DNA from 3 places in the Geobacillus sp. Y412MC52 genome. Region 1 is predicted to be linked to each of the others. Evidence: riboswitches for the same ligand, from Rfam matches in the RefSeq annotation. Region 1 holds a riboswitch; each other region holds the start of a gene.
What was found. A riboswitch is a leader RNA that binds a small molecule or an ion and turns the genes downstream of it on or off. The one in region 1 is predicted to bind S-adenosylmethionine.
Positions count from the first base shown of each region.

Region 2: it holds a riboswitch for S-adenosylmethionine, as region 1 does, so the genes downstream of both, metK (methionine adenosyltransferase) here and GYMC52_RS15555 (methionine ABC transporter ATP-binding protein) in region 1, are expected to answer to the same signal.
Region 3: it holds a riboswitch for S-adenosylmethionine, as region 1 does, so the genes downstream of both, mtnW (2,3-diketo-5-methylthiopentyl-1-phosphate enolase) here and GYMC52_RS15555 (methionine ABC transporter ATP-binding protein) in region 1, are expected to answer to the same signal.

Region 1 is NC_014915.1:3,135,507-3,140,916, forward strand. It holds gene GYMC52_RS15545 (MetQ/NlpA family ABC transporter substrate-binding protein) at 1-438, opposite strand, end outside; gene GYMC52_RS15550 (methionine ABC transporter permease) at 454-1,122, opposite strand; gene GYMC52_RS15555 (methionine ABC transporter ATP-binding protein) at 1,112-2,140, opposite strand; SAM riboswitch class I at 2,228-2,337, opposite strand; gene GYMC52_RS15560 (SCP2 sterol-binding domain-containing protein) at 2,411-2,758, opposite strand; gene GYMC52_RS15565 (thioredoxin family protein) at 2,905-3,222, opposite strand; gene GYMC52_RS15570 (toprim domain-containing protein) at 3,219-3,578, opposite strand; gene GYMC52_RS15575 (YusG family protein) at 3,677-3,913, opposite strand; gene gcvH (glycine cleavage system protein GcvH) at 3,989-4,372, opposite strand; gene GYMC52_RS15585 (arsenate reductase family protein) at 4,468-4,833, opposite strand; gene GYMC52_RS15590 (acyl-CoA dehydrogenase family protein) at 4,916-5,410, opposite strand, start outside.
Region 2 is NC_014915.1:2,953,224-2,958,633, reverse strand. It holds gene pckA (phosphoenolpyruvate carboxykinase (ATP)) at 138-1,724, opposite strand; SAM riboswitch class I at 1,943-2,057, shown strand; gene metK (methionine adenosyltransferase) at 2,187-3,398, shown strand; gene GYMC52_RS14495 (gamma carbonic anhydrase family protein) at 3,421-3,969, opposite strand; gene GYMC52_RS14490 (tetraprenyl-beta-curcumene synthase family protein) at 4,308-5,410, shown strand, end outside.
Region 3 is NC_014915.1:908,198-913,607, reverse strand. It holds gene GYMC52_RS04630 (ZIP family metal transporter) at 1-335, shown strand, start outside; gene GYMC52_RS04625 (1,2-dihydroxy-3-keto-5-methylthiopentene dioxygenase) at 382-924, opposite strand; gene GYMC52_RS04620 (methylthioribulose 1-phosphate dehydratase) at 959-1,591, opposite strand; gene mtnX (2-hydroxy-3-keto-5-methylthiopentenyl-1-phosphate phosphatase) at 1,588-2,250, opposite strand; gene mtnW (2,3-diketo-5-methylthiopentyl-1-phosphate enolase) at 2,247-3,488, opposite strand; SAM riboswitch class I at 3,560-3,668, opposite strand; gene GYMC52_RS04605 (pyridoxal phosphate-dependent aminotransferase) at 3,753-4,940, opposite strand; gene GYMC52_RS04600 (carbon-nitrogen family hydrolase) at 5,038-5,410, shown strand, end outside.

The sequences.
Region 1 (5,410 bases):
GTCGGCGACCGAGTTGCTCATGATGATCGTCGCGCCGTCCGGCAGTTCTTCAATGCTTTTGTATTTTTTCGAGTATAAGCCGATCGGCTCGATATGAATGCCGCCGGCGTTGACGAAATCATAGCCATACTCTTTCTTTTGCGATTCCAAATACGGAATATGTTGGAAATAGTTGGCATCGATTTGCTTCTCCGCCAGCGCTTTGTTCGGCAAGATGTAATCTTGGAACGTAATGATCTCCAAGTCGATGCCTTTTTTCTTCAAAATCGGTTTCGCTTTTTCCAAAATTTCCGCATGCGGCACGTTCGACGCACCGACTTTCAACTTCACCAATTTGCCGTCTTTGCCGCCTTCCGCGTTGTCGTGATTGTTGCTTCCGCATGCTGCCAAGGCGAAGACGAGAGCGGCGGCAAGGAGCGCACCAAGCCATTTTTTCATCGACTTCTTCCTCCTTTATCGTTTATCGATTTTTGAAGTGACAAAGTCACCGATCAACTGAATGACAAAGACAATGACGAGCACCAACACGGTCGCGACAAACGTCACATCGTTATGGTTGCGCTGGAATCCTTCCAAATACGCCAAGTTCCCAAGCCCGCCGGCGCCGATAGCTCCAGCCATCGCTGTATAGCTGACGAGCGACACCGCCGTCACCGTAATGCCGGAGACGAGCGCTGGAAGCGATTCAGGCAAGAGCACTTTCCAAATGATCGTCCACGTTGAGGCGCCCATCGCTTGGGCTGCTTCGATGACGCCTTTGTCGATTTCGCGAAGGGCGATCTCCACCATGCGGGCGTAAAACGGCGCGGCCCCAATGACCAAAGCCGGCAGCGCCGCATTGGCGCCAAGCATCGTCCCGACGAGCCAGGTGGTAAACGGAATGAGCAAAATGATCAAAATAATAAACGGAATAGAGCGGAAAATGTTCACAAACGCCGCAATCACTGTATTGACAAACCGGTTTTCCCATAGGTTGCCCTTCGCTGTCAAAAATAGAAGCAAGCCAAGAACGATTCCGAGGACGAAAGTGGCCGCCACCGCCACTCCCGTCATATACAGCGTCTCGACCGTCGCCGCCCACATCGTCTCCCATTGCACGTTCGGCAGGAGGTTAGCGAGCATCGTGAATCACCTCCACCGCCACTTGCTGGCGTTGAATATAGTCAAGCGCCCGGTCGATTTCATCCTTCGCCCCGTCGAGGTGCACGAACAGCACCCCATAGGCGCCTTGATGGGTTTGCGAAATTTTCCCTTGCAAAATGTTGACATCGACGGCAAACTGGCGCACCACTTCGGTGATGAGCGGCTTTCCGGCGGCCGCGCCGACGAACGTCAGCTGCGCGATCAGCCCGCTCGGGTATTGGCCAAACAAATGGGAAATCGCCTCTTCCGTCTCCTCGGGCTCGATCAGCTGCTTGACGAACCGTTTCGTAATCGGTTGCTGCGGGTTGCGGAACACATGCAACACTTCGCCTTGCTCGACGATTCGGCCGCTTTCCATCACCGCAACGCGGTCGCAAATTTTGCGGATGACGTGCATTTCATGGGTGATCAGCACAATCGTCAGCCCAAGACGCTTGTTGATGTCAACGAGCAAGTCCAAAATCGCATCAGTCGTCTGCGGGTCCAACGCCGATGTCGCCTCGTCGCACAGCAAGACTTTCGGGTTGTTGGCGAGCGCCCGGGCGATGCCGACCCGCTGCTTTTGCCCGCCGCTCAGCTGCGACGGGTAGGCATCCTCGCGCCCGGAAAGGCCGACAAGCTCGATCAATTCATCCACCCGCTTGTTCCGCTCCTCTTTCGGGACGCCGGCAATTTCAAGCGGAAAGGCAATGTTTTCCCTGACCGTGCGAGACCAAAGCAAGTTGAAATGCTGGAAAATCATCCCGATTTCTTGGCGCGCCTTGCGCAGCTCCCGCCCTTTCACGCGCGTCATATCGCGCCCGGCGACGACGACCCGGCCGCTCGTCGGCTTCTCGAGCCCATTGAGCAAGCGGATGAGCGTGCTTTTCCCCGCGCCGCTGTAGCCGATAATGCCGAAAATTTCCCCTTCGCGAATCTCAAGCGACACATTGTCGACAGCCGTGACCGAGCCGTTGGCCGCCTGATAGATTTTCGTCACTTGTTCGAGTGTAATCATCGTTTCACCTTCCTCCCCAAGCGGCAGAGCGCAAAAAGAAAACCTTTCTGCCCGCAGAGAACAGAAAGGTATCGTGCACCATTCCGTCTCTTATCTCTCAAAGCAGGCCGCTTTGTGTGAATTGGCACCATTTCAGCAGATGCGCTGACGGTTGCCGGGCTTCATTGGGCACATCCCTCCACCTCTCTTGATAAGAGCGCAACAATCGCCTATTCAATTGATTACGAGTGTGATTGTATCATTGTCTGTCGAATCGTGTCAACATCTTTTTTATCCGACGTGCCGATACGGCTTGGCCAAATGGAGGAGCGATTCAAGAAGCAAAAGCTGGCGGAAGTTTCCTGACACGTGCACTTCACGCAACCGGACGAGCTGCTGCAGCTTCAGTTCGCCGTTCAGCAGGGACGCGAGCGCCTCTTTGGAGCCGCGCACCGTCAATGTTTTCCGTTCATCGTTTTCCATCCCTCTAGCGGCTGATTCCTTGCCGATCAACAGCAAGGCGGTTTCGTCATCGCTTTCAAACCGAACATATAGCTGCTCATCCGGCAAAATCGGCACCAAATGGCGCAACACTTGCATCCGTTCCACGAACTGCCCGACTAATTCACGCATTTCCATGGATATCCCCTCCCCCATTTTTATTTTTTTCACTTCCACCTGAAGAGGAGAAATCCTTCACAAAAATCTCGACAACCCGTTGACGAACGAGCGCCGTTTTTGTCATTTCCCAAGAAATGTGTCAAACAGCGTCAAAAAAAGGCGAATCATCGGGGCGGCAAGCAGGCTTGAATCACTTCGTACAAATACGGAACGGAATGAAAGGCATACCACTTGCCTGCGATCGTTCCGTCCCTAAAAAGAAGCAGGCAAGGAACACTTTCAATTTTCCACGCAACGGCCTGCTCAGGGATATAGTTGATGTCCGTTTCGTAAAACGGCAGCGCCGGAAACAACTGCTCCACCACCGTGAGCATCCGCCGCGCCAGCTGGCACGTGCCGCACAGCGGTGTATACAAATAAAGGGCCAGAAGCGGCTCGACTTCCACCACTCGCATGACATCGTTTCGGTCGATCGCTTTCACTCGCCTCTTCCCCTCATGAGCGATTCGATGCGGACGTCGAAACGAGCGCGCAACAACACTTGCGCCAAGTGCCAAGGCGGAGCAGTCGCCACTTCGCGATACGCCCGGTCAATGTAAAGATGCTCCGCCTCTGGAAACATGCGGCGAAACTGCCGGCGCAATTTTTCTCCCGCCTCATCGGCATCGGCCAAGACGTATACATCGCATCCTTCCAGCTCATCAGCCAGCTCCTCAAGGCGCGCATCACTGATCGTGCCGTTTGTGCAGACGATGACGACTGGTTCGTTCAGCACCGCCGCCACTTTTTGCTTGTCTGATCGCCCTTCGACGATGATCACTTTTTCCACGCGTCGCATGTCCGACCCACCTAACTTCAAATGAGGATACTATTATTGTATGTCCTGCGCCGGCCAAATGTTGAAAATGAAAAGCAACGGCCATCCACCGTTGCCTTTCAACACCAGCCCGCTTCCCCGTCGCAATCGACATATTTTTGGTCCGGCTCAACGGTAGCGGTCACCTGTTTGTAAATTCTTCCGTTTTGTTCGGTATACCCATTTTTCAACGGGACGGCCGCCGGAAGCGGAAGGCGCCCGATGAGCTCTCCTTCCTCGTACAGCTCCAGCGAGCGGCCGTTCAGTTTGCCGATGATCCGGTCCGTGACATCTATGCGCGTCGTTTGCAGCGCCATCGCGAGCACCCCTTTTTTCAATCAAATTCCGGTATGTATAGAGTGCCCGAATCGAAGCGAAGATTGCAGGAACGTTTATCCTTCGTTGATCATCGCCTCGTATTGTTCCGCCGTCAACAAATTGTCGATTTCGCTCAAATCGTTCGGTTTGACGACAATCATCCACGCTTTGTCATACGGCGATTCGTTCACGTACTCCGGATGGTCATTTAACGCCTCATTCACTTCGACCACCGTGCCGCTGATCGGCGCATACAATTCCGAGACCGTTTTCACCGATTCAACGCTGCCGAACGGCTCGTTCGCCGCAACCTCTGCGCCGACTTCCGGCAGCTCGACAAAGACAATGTCGCCAAGCTCTGATTGGGCGTAATCCGTAATGCCGACGCGCACGTTCTCTCCTTCCACGCGCACCCATTCATGCTCCTTTGTGTAACGAAGTTCTTTCGGCGTGTTCATCGAATCCCTCCATTGCGACAAAATGTATATTCCTTTTCATCATAACCGATTTTCCGCAAAAACTCACTGAATTCACCCGATTTTGCAAAAATTTTTTATGTCCCCGCCGCGAAAAACGCCTCGTATTCTTGTTCGCGAAAGCCCACGACGACCCGCTCGCCGTCCGTCAAAATCGGCCGTTTGACCAACATCCCGTCCGAGGCGAGCCAATCGAGCATCTCGTCTTCCGATGCGCGGTCGAGCTTGTCCTTCAAGCCAAGCTCGCGGTATTTCATCCCGCTCGTGTTGAAAAATTTTTTGAGCGGCAGCCCGCTTTGACGGTGCAAACGGGCGAGCTCCTCTTTCGTCAGCGGCTCGTCGACTAAGTTCACCGTCCGCACGTCAACGCCGTGTTCATCGAGCCAACGCTTCGCCTTCCGGCACGTTCCGCATTTTGGATACCAATAGAGCGTGAGCGCCATCTTCACTCCTCCCTTTCATTTCCGCTGTTTGGCAAACAAATAAGAAGCACCAGGCAGTCTGCCTGGCACTTCCCATTATCTATCACACAATATACCGTTCGGCTTCAATGAGCGCGGCGGCCGCTTCGCGTTTTTTCGCGATCACATTGATCGGCGTATGGCGCGTCAGCCGGCGGAGCGCGGCGAGCATCATCCGCAGCGTGTCGCCTTGTTCGACGGCGACGAGCGTTTCTTTCGCATGGGCTTCAATTTCATTGAACGCCTCTTGACAGAAAATTTGCGTGTACAGCAATTTTTGTTTGTTTTTCTCCTCACCGCTCGCCTGAATCGCTTTTTCCGTGCGCAAAAGCGCTGATTCCATCGCGTAAATGTTCGAGACGATGTCGGCGATGTTGACGAGCACTTCTTGCTCTTCTTCAATGCGCTGGCCGTATTTTTGCGCCGCTAAACCGGCGACCATCAAGGCGATTTTTTTCGCGTTGCGCACGAGATATTTTTCTTGTTCGAGCACGCCCGAACCCGGTTCCTCGGCCGCCATCATCATCAGTTCTTCCTGAAGCTGCTGCGCTTTTTGGAA
Region 2 (5,410 bases), 180 kb from region 1:
GTCAAGGATTTGTTCGGCATCAGAATGAAAAAATCCTCCCGATTTTCGTGGGAAGGGGGCGAAATGTGAGGCCCAAAGCAAAGGAAAGAAATAAAAAAACAGCCGGACAGGGAATACCGTGTCCGGCCGGGTTCTTGTTACACGAGCGGTCCGCCGAGTTTTTCAATGGACGGATCGATGTGGGCGAATTTTTGGAAGTTGGCGCGGAATTTTTGCGCCAGCTCTTTTGCTTTTTGTTCGTATGCTTGTTTGTCGGCCCATGTGTTTTGCGGCTGCAGGACTTCATCCGGCACGCCGGGGACGTGGGTTGGGATGGCGAGGCCGAAAATCGGGTCTTGCACCGTTTCGGCGTTGTCCAGCTCCCCTTCGACGGCGGCTTGCACCATCGCCCGGGTGTAGGCGAGCTTCATGCGGCTGCCGACGCCGTACGGTCCCCCTGTCCAGCCGGTGTTGACCAAAAAGACGCGAACGTTGTGTTCGGCGATTTTTTGCCCGAGCATTTCCGCGTACTCAATGGCCGGGCGCGGCAAAAACGGTGCGCCAAAGCACGTTGAGAACGTTGCTTCCGGTTCGGTGACGCCGCGTTCGGTGCCGGCGAGTTTGCTTGTGTAGCCGCTTAAGAAATGGTACATCGCTTGTTCGCGCGTCAGCTTGCTGATCGGCGGCAGGACGCCGAACGCATCAGCCGTCAAAAACACGATCGTGGACGGATGGCCGGCGACGCTCGGATCGATGATGTTTTGGATCGCCTGAAGCGGGTAGGCGGCGCGCGTGTTTTCCGTCAGCGTGCCGTCGTCGTAATTCGGCACCCGCGTCGCGTCATCGAGAACGACGTTTTCGAGCACCGCGCCGAAGCCGATGGCGTCAAAAATTTGCGGCTCTTTCTCGCGCGATAGGTTGATGCATTTCGCATAGCAGCCGCCTTCGATGTTGAAAATGCCGCGGCTTGACCAGCCGTGTTCATCATCCCCGATCAAGCGGCGGTTCGGGTCGGTCGAGAGCGTCGTTTTTCCCGTTCCCGACAAGCCGAAAAAGAGGGCGACGTCGCCTTCCTGGCCGACGTTGGCCGAGCAGTGCATCGGCAGGATGCCTTGTTCCGGCAGCAAATAGTTCATCACCGAGAAAATCGATTTTTTCATTTCGCCGGCATACTCGGTGCCGCCGATCAACACGGTGCGCCGTTCAAACGAGATGATGATGAACGCTTCCGAGCGCGTGCCGTCAACTTTCGGGTCGGCTTTAAAGTTCGGCGCGCAAATGACGGTGAATTGCGGCTCATGCGCGGCGAGCTCCTCGGCGCTCGGCCGGATGAACAGCTGATGGACGAACAAGTTGTGCCAGGCGAATTCGTTGACGACTTGAATCGGCAGCCGGTATTTCGGATCGGCGCCGGCAAAGCCTTTAAACACGAACAGTTCATCTTTCTTCATTAAATAGTCGAGCACTTTGTCGTACAGTTTATCAAACGTCTCCGGAGACATCGGCTGGTTGACCGCTCCCCAGTCGATCGTTTGCTTCGTTGACGGTTCTTCGACGATGTATTTGTCTTTCGGCGACCGCCCTGTGTACTTGCCGGTTGTCACCGCGACGGCTCCGGTGTGCGTCAGCCGTCCTTCGTTCCGCTGCAGGACTTTCTCAACGAGCTCGGCGACGGACAGTTGATGATGCACGTACGGTTTTTGCAGCAATAAATCAAGCTTGTTCGTCATGTTTGCGATCCCCATATTCAAAACCTGCCTTCTTTTTGAAATCACTCTTGAAAATAGTATAACACATTTTTATTAATAGTCCATACTAATTGTGTGGGTTTTTCAAACTTTATTTTGCCCAATGTGTCGATTTTCTTGAGGAAAGAATTTTCGCGGCTGGAAATGATAAAAAATGAATTTTGATAGTTGACTTTGCCGATTCCATTGCGATAAGATAAGTCATTGAACGGATACTCTTATCCCGAGCCGGTGGAGGGACAGGCCCGATGAAGCCCAGCAACCGTCACAACTGTACATGTGTGAAATGGTGCTAACCTGTGGCAAGGCGCAGTCCTTGAACGATAAGAGTGAAAGGAAGCAATACGATTGCCATGACCTTTCCTCAGCCGTTACAGGAAAGGTTTTTTATATTGCGAAGGGAAAAAGGGAAATGAGTTCCGTGTCGCCACATTATGCCAAGAGGAGGAAACAAACCGAATGTCAGCCAAACGCCGCTTGTTTACTTCAGAGTCTGTGACGGAAGGACATCCGGATAAAATTTGCGACCAAATTTCTGACGCCATTTTGGATGCCATTTTGGAAAAAGATCCGAACGCCCGCGTCGCCTGCGAAACGAGCGTCACGACCGGGCTGGTGCTCGTGAGCGGGGAAATCACGACATCAACATACGTGGACATTCCGCGCATCGTCCGCGATACGGTCCGGGAGATCGGCTACACGCGCGCCAAATACGGATTTGACGCTGATACGTGCGCGGTGCTGACGTCGATTGACGAACAATCGCCGGACATTGCGATGGGGGTGGACCGGGCGCTCGAGGCGCGCGAAGGTCAGATGACTGACGAGGAAATTGAAGCGATCGGCGCCGGCGACCAAGGATTGATGTTTGGGTTCGCCTGCAATGAGACGGAAGAATTGATGCCGCTGCCGATTTCGCTTGCGCACCGCTTGGCGCGCCGATTGGCGGAAGTGCGCAAAACGGACGTCTTGCCGTACTTGCGGCCGGACGGGAAAACACAAGTGACGATCGAATACGATGAAAACGGCAAACCGGTGCGCGTCGATACGATCGTCGTTTCCGCGCAGCACCATCCGGAAATTACGCAAGAGCAAATCCAGCGCGACATTAAAGAACAGGTCATCGAGCCGGTCGTGCCCGCGGAGCTGCTTGATGAGAACACGAAATATTTCATCAACCCGACAGGACGGTTTGTCATCGGCGGTCCGCAAGGGGATGCTGGGTTGACGGGGCGCAAAATCATCGTCGATACGTACGGCGGCTACGCCCGCCACGGCGGTGGCGCGTTCTCGGGCAAAGATCCGACGAAAGTCGACCGCTCGGCGGCGTATGCGGCCCGCTATGTCGCGAAAAACATCGTCGCGGCAGGACTGGCCGACAAATGCGAAGTGCAGCTTGCCTACGCGATCGGCGTCGCCCGCCCAGTTTCGATTTCGATCGATACGTTCGGCACCGGCAAAGTGTCGGAAGACATTTTGATTGAGGTCGTGCGCAACAACTTCGATCTCCGCCCGGCGGGCATCATCAAAATGCTCGACCTTCGCCGCCCGATTTACAAACAGACGGCTGCTTACGGCCATTTTGGGCGTACGGACATCGACCTGCCGTGGGAGCGCACCGACAAAGCCGCCTTGTTGAAAGAACAAGCGCTGGCGTTGGCGGACAAGTGATGAAAGAAAAAGAGCTGCCTGATCACGGCAGCTCTTTTTTGTTGGCGCACGATGTCCGCTGTTGCTGCAGCGCTTTGTAATACTGCCCTTTCTCGACATATTCGCGGCGTATGCGCTCCATTTCGCGGATGTCGTCTTCCGTCAGTTCGCGGACGACTTTCGCCGGCCGGCCGAGGGCGAGCGTGTTGGGCGGAATTTTTTTGCCCGGCGGCACTAAACTGCCGGCGCCGATAAACGCGCCTTCCCCGATTTCCGCGCGGTCCAAAATGATCGAGCCCATGCCGATGAGCGCGTTTTTGCGAACGATGGCGCTGTGCAAAATGACTTGATGGCCGACTGTTACACCGTCTTCAATGATAAGCGGATTGTTTGGACTTTGATGCAAAATTGAGTTATCTTGAATATTGACCCGGTTGCCAATCACCGTTGGCGCCACATCGCCGCGAATGACGGTATTGAACCAAATGCTCGTCTCTTCGCCGATCACGACATCGCCGGTGATCGTCACATAGTCGGCGATAAAGGCGGAGGCGGCAATTTGCGGCGTTTTGCCTTTGTATGGGTAAATCATGGGCGTTCGTTCCTTTCTGTTGCAAAATCGATCGTTCACCATGTATTGTACAACGCTGCGTCCAAATCGCCAACGAAAGCGAGCGCGCCTGATCGGGATTGGTGAAAAACGTTTCGTTTCGCCCGATGAGTGGTTGGGATCGGGAAAGAAGATCCGATTTCACAAAGCTTCTCAACGTGAGAAGAACCGTTGTTGAGCGGCTTTTTCATTCCATCGCCAACCCTTTTATGGTTTGCCCCGGCCGCATTGATGGCAATACTGGAAGACGAGATCGCAGGCTGTTCAGACGCGAAACGATTTTGGTTGCCGATAAGATGGAAATGCTAGGAGACGAGACCATGGTGTTTGCACCTGAGGTGAGCCGATTGAACATTCCGAAAAACCCCATCGCCTTGATGAAAATGGTGTATCGTGACGTGCTTCCGCTTGTCCACCGCGAGCTTGCCTATTGGCGGCGCCAGGCCGAGCGCATTCCCGACCCGGAATTGCGGCGCCAGGCCTTGGCGAGCATCGCTTCGAAAACGTTCCATTGCGAAGGCGGCTCCATTTTGGCGCTCTTGGCCGGAGAAAACATGGAGGATTGCATCCGCTTTATCGTTGCTTACCAGACGATCAGCGATTATTTGGATAATTTGTGCGACCGCAGCACCTCGCTCGATCCGCTCGACTTTCGCGCCTTGCACGATTCGATGCCGGACGCTTTGACGATCGGCGCGGAGCCGTCGAACTATTACCGCCATCGCCGCGAACAGGAAGACGGCGGCTATTTGCCGGCGCTCGTCCGCACGTGCCAAAAGGTGCTCGAGACGGTGCGCCATTATGAGACGATCGCCCCATTTTTGCATGAATTGGCCGGATATTATTGCGACTTGCAAGTGCATAAACATGTCGAAGCGAGCGAGCGGGTGCCGCGGCTGGAGAAATGGTTCGCGCAATACAAAGACGCCTTGCCGCCGATGGAATGGTATGAGTTTTCCGCCTGCTCCGGTTCGACGCTCGGCATTTTCTGCCTCGTCGCCTATGCGTTTGGCGAATCGTTGCCGCCGGAGATGGCGAGACAAGTGCGCGACGGTTATTTTCCGTACATTCAAGGACTGCACATTTTGCTCGACTATTTGATCGATCAGGAGGAAGACCGGGACGGCGGCGATTTAAACTTTTGCTTTTACTATCCGAATGAAACGGTGATGCTTGAGCGGCTTTGCCATTTCATCGAAGAGGCCGACCGCCATGTCGGCGCCCTTCCGCACGGCGAGTTTCACCGCCTTATTCACCGAGGGCTTCTTGGGTTGTATTTGTCGGATGCCAAGGTGAAAAAGCAGCGCGGGTTGCGCCGGCTGGCGCGCCGGCTCGTCCGCGCCGGCGGGGCGGCGTCGCAGTTTTTCTATTGGAACGGAAAAGCATACCGCTTTTGGCAGGAGCGGCAAAAACGGCTGTCCTT
Region 3 (5,410 bases), 1.4 Mb from region 1:
ATTTAATCGCCCTGGCGATTGGCTTGCAAAATGCACCGGAAGGGTTTTTGGTCGCTTTGTTTTTAATCAACCAGCAAATCGGGCGCTTGAAGGCGTTTCTGATCGCCACGTTGACCGGTGCGGTGGAAATCGTCACATCGCTGCTTGGTTTTTACTTAACCTCCCTTTTTCGTGAGCTCGTTCCGTACGGGCTGGCGTTCGCCGCGGGGGCGATGCTGTTTATCATTTACAAAGAGCTCATTCCCGAAAGCCATGGCGATGGAAATGAACGGACATCGACGTATGCGTTTATTGTCGGCATTTTGTTTATGATTTTTCTAACACAATCGTTTTAACGGAAACAACCCCGCCGCCTGTATATAAGCAGCGGGGTGTCCGTTGTTATTGGACGGCTTCCTCTTTTTCTTCATATGGATGAGCGACCCAGCCGGACGGGTCGATAAACAAGCGCACCGCAACGACCCGACGGTCATCCATGAGCGTAAAGTAATGCGGATTCCCTTCCGGCACGGAAATGACGTCGCCGGCTTCAAGCTCTACATCAAAATAGCCGGTTTCTTTGTCGCCTTTGATGATGAAAATGCCATGGCCGGCCGTAATGGCGCGCACTTCATCTTCCGTATGGATGTGCACTTGTTCAAATTTTTTCAGCAGTTCATCCAAGTTCGGCGTCGCGTCGGACAGAGCGACGATATCCCACGTTTTGTAGCCGCGGCGCGCCGCCAAATCTTCAATTTCATCTTTGAACGCCGCTAAAATTTCATTTTTTTCTTCATCCGTGAGTACGTATTTGTCACGCAAATGCTCCGGCAGTTTCGTGATGTCCCAATGTTCATACAACACCCCTTGACTGTTCAAAAACGCGCGCACATTGTCTTCTCCTTCAATCACTTGACCCGTTTTTCTCACTTTGATGACGGCCATTGTTCACATCCTCCTTTGGAAAAATGTATATGGATTAGCCAACCGGCAGGCCGGCCCGCTGCAAAAGCAGCCGCTTCACCTGCCAGCGGAACAAAAACTCCCATGCCTCCAAATGTTTTTTCGCTTCAAACGCTGTACGCCCCCAGACCGTGATGCCGTGGTTTTGGATCAACACCGCGCCGGCGTCGCCATGGATATAGTTCGCAAACTCCCGAGCGAGCGTCGGAATGTCGGCGTAATTGTCAATGATCGGGATGCGCACTGCGGCATTTTCCTCCCAAATGCCGAACGCCTTGATGATTTCCTGGCCGGAAAAGACCGCTTCCCCGTTTTGCGCATACAGTTCAGAAATCAAGTTGTTGTCGACAGTATGAACGTGCAAGACGCAGCCGGCATTCGTCCGTCCGTAAATTTCCGCGTGCAAGAGCGTCTCGGCCGAGGGCTTCAAGTTTGTTTCCTCCGCCGGTTTTCCGGCGGCGTCAACGAGCAGAAAATCCTCGTCTGTTTGCTTCCGCTTATCCTTGCCGCTCGCTGTCACCAAAAACGTCAATGGGTCGTCCGTCACCTTGATCGACAAATTGCCGCTTGTCGCGAAAAACCAGTCGCGGGCGGCGAGCTCGGCTTTCACTTCCGCGAGCTCGTTCCACTTTTTCACGACGATGCTCATACGATCACCTCCATTCGCTGCAACGCATCAATCACGTCAAAAAACGTCGCAAACGGCGCATGCGGCAAGCCGAGCTCTTGGCATTTTTGGAGCAGAAAATCGCGCGCCAGCACGTAATCCGCTTGCTTCGCCACCGCTAAATCCGTAATCGAATCGCCAATGACGACATGGTATCCGTCCGGGCGGGCAAGCTTGCGAAGGAGCGATGGCTTGCAGCAGCCGCAGCCGTTTTGGCATTCAACGTCGCACGCATGCGGCCATGTAATGCGAATGGTCTCGCCGCTGAAATCAGAGCCGTTGCAAAAAATGCGCTCCGGTTCAATGAGCCCTTCAAGCAGCGGATAGACGAAAAAGTCGATGCCGCCGCTGACGATATAAAGCGGGATTCCCCGCTCTTTCGTAAACGCGACAAACTCTCGGAATCCCGCGCGCAACCGAGCGGTGCGCCGCAGGAAATCCACAATTTCATCCTTCAACGTGGACGGAAGGAGGGAAAACATCTTCCCGACTCCTTCCTGAACAGAAATGCGCTCAGCGAGAATGTCGTCTTTTAACGCCTCCCACTCCGGCGGGGCGAACTGTTTCATAATCGCGATGATGTTGTCGTTTTCCGTAATGGTGCCGTCAAAATCACAAAAGAGAACGAGCTGTTTCGTCATGCTTCCACCTCAACGACGCCCCAGCGGTCGATCGCTTTTTGCAGCGCTTCGTTTTCTGCTGCCGCCGCACGCAGCGGACGGCCGGCCAGCACCGCGTCGATCGCCGCGCGAAACGCCCGTCCGCCACCGATCGCCCCGTCCGGATGGCCGTGGATGCCGCCGCCGGCGTTGACGATGCTGTCAAGGCCGAAATCGCGGACAAGGAGCGGCACCAATCCCGGGTGAATGCCGGCCGACGGAACCGGAAATGCCCGAGCGAACGGCTCTTGGTCGTCGGTGAGCGCCCTTGCGATGCCAAGCGCCTGCTCACGCTCCAAGGCGACGCTGCCATACGGCGACGGGAACAGGACAAAGTCGGCGCCGGCGAGCCGCAAAAGCTTTCCAAGCCAAAGCGAAGGAGCCACCCCATAAAACTCCGACGGCGTAACGGCGCCGCTGAACGCCGGGTGAGCCATAATCGGCAGCGCAATCTCCTCGTCTTCACGCAACGCTTGCAGCACATCAAGCCCATAAGCGAAGACGTTAAACAACAGCACATCAGCGCCAAGCTCGGCGGCTCGTTTCGCTTTGTCCTTTAACGCAAACGTTTTGCCGGTCAAGTTGACGGCATACAACGTCCGCTTGCCCGTTTGTTCGTACACTTCCTGAAGCGCCGTCTTGCCCTCGGTGATCCGCTTTTCAAACGGAAGAAGTTCGCTGTCAAACAAAATTTCGTCATCTTTCACCAAGTCAACGCCGCCGAGCGCCTGTTTTTTCAATTCCGACGTCAAATACGCCAAATCGCGGCCGATCATGCCTTTAAAAATGCTCATCAACAATGGGCGGTTATGGACTCCGACTTTCTCGCGAATGCCGGCGATGCCAAAGCGCGGCCCGGGAAACTGCCGCTTCCATTCATCCGGAAACTCTAAATCAAGCAGCCGCACTTCACCGTCGAGCGACAGCTTGCCGAACGTCGTGACCAACAATGCCGGCAAATCGGCGCTGAAGTTGACTGTCGGGTAGGCGATTTTGACGATCGCCCGCTTCAGCCGCTTGCCGAAATACGCGTTTACCCGCTCGCTTTCGCCAAGCTCTTCGATCGCAACGACTTCCCCTTTATGTTTGCGGAGCTGCTCTTGCTCTAATGCCGGCAAGTCCGTCCATGTGCCAACCGTCAAGCCGAGCGCGATCCCTTCCGCCTTTTTCCGAATGTCTGTTTCATCATGAAGCAAATACGTTGCAATCACTGCACTCATCGTTCATCCCTCTCAATCTCGAAATAAAAACGCCTCTTCATAAGAAGAGGCGTCACTCATCCATGGCGCTCTTCTTATCTCTCAGCGTTTCCGCTGCAAGAATTAGCACCGTGCTTGGCGCGCGCCAAGCCGGTTGCCGGGCTTCATTGGGCTCGTCCCTCCGCCTGCTCTTGATAAGAAAGCCTGCTCGTTTATGCACTTGTCAAACAATTGGCAAATTTACTTTGAATTATGACATCACCGATTGGCGTTGTCAATCATTTTTCAAAAATTTTTTTCGAACAATCCAAGGCGGCCGATCCGCTCCGCTGCTTCGCGAAGCCGCGCTTCATCGGTCAAGAGGCCGACGCGCACATACCCTTCGCCGTGCTCGCCGAACCCGATGCCTGGGGCGACGGCGACATGCGCCCGCTCAAGCAACATGTCGGCAAACTCAGCGGATGATATGCCTTTTGGCAGCGGAAGCCAGGCGAAAAACGACCCGGATGGCGCCTGCACCTCCCAGCCGGCCTCGCAGAGCGCAGCGATGAACGCATTGCGGCGCGCCTCATACAATGCGACCAGCTCCGTGACACAATCTTGCGGACCAAGGAGCGCCGCGGCGGCCGCTTCCTGGATGGCGCCGAACAAGCTGACATACAAATGATCCTGCAAAAGCTCAAGCGCCCGAATGATCCGCTCGTTGCCGACGGCAAACGCCACACGCCAGCCGGCCATATTGTATGTTTTCGAAAACGTATAAATTTCGACGCCGACGTCTTTCGCCCCATCGACTTCCAGGAAGCTGACCGGTTTCCGGCCGTCAAAGCCGATCGCCCCATAAGCGAAATCGTGCACGACGGCAATGCCGTGCTTGGCGGCAAACGCCACTGTCTCCGCGAAAAATTCCTTTGTCGCCGTCGCGCCGGTCGGATTGTTCGGATAGTTTAAAAACATGAGCTTCGCTTGGTCGGCCACTGCCGCCGGAATGGCTTCATAGTCCGGCAAAAAACCGTTTTCCGCAACAAGCGGCATCATTTCCATCCGCGCGCGGGCAAGCGCGATCCCCGACCAATAGTCCGGATAGCCCGGGTCCGGGACAAGCACCACATCGCCCGGGTTGACGAGGCAAAGCGGCAGTTCGACAAGCCCGGCCTTGCCGCCGAACAAAATGGCGACTTCGCGGTCTGGATCGATGTTCACCCCGTATTCACGCGCGTAAAACGCGGCGATGGCTTCTTTCAAAAAGAAGTAGCCTTGAAACGGCGAATATTTATGGTATTTCGGATTGGCCGCCGCCCGCTGCATCGCCTCAACGATATGCTTTGGCGTCGGCTGATCCGGGTTGCCTTGCCCTAAATTGATCACGTCGCATCCGGCCTTGATTTTCTCCCCGACTTTTGCGACAAGCGAGGCGAAAAATTGCTTTGGCAGCTGCTCAAGCAACTCGGAAAAAGGAATTTCCATCGTCATCGCCCACACCTTCTTAAAAAATTCTTGAAATTCTAGTGCAACATCATATATCGTAAAAAGCAAAATGTAAAGCAAAATTTTTTCGAGGTGAAAACTCATGACGATCCGCATCGCCTGCCTCCAGCTTGATATTGCGTTTGGCGACCCGAACGAAAACGAACGGCGCGCGGAAAGCGCCATTGAATCGGCCGTCAAGGACGGCGCGAATATCATCGTGCTGCCGGAATTATGGACGACCGGCTACGATTTGACGCGCCTAGATGAGATTGCCGACGAAGGCGCCGAACGGGCGAAAGCGTTCGCCTCCCGCCTAACGCAAGCACACAGCATCCATCTCGTCGCCGGCTCGGTCGCTAAAAAAACAACAACCGGCGTGACGAACACGATAATCGTGGCCGACCGGAACGGTCAAATCGTCGGCGAATATAGCAAACTCCATCTGTTCCAATTGATGAATGAACATTTGTATT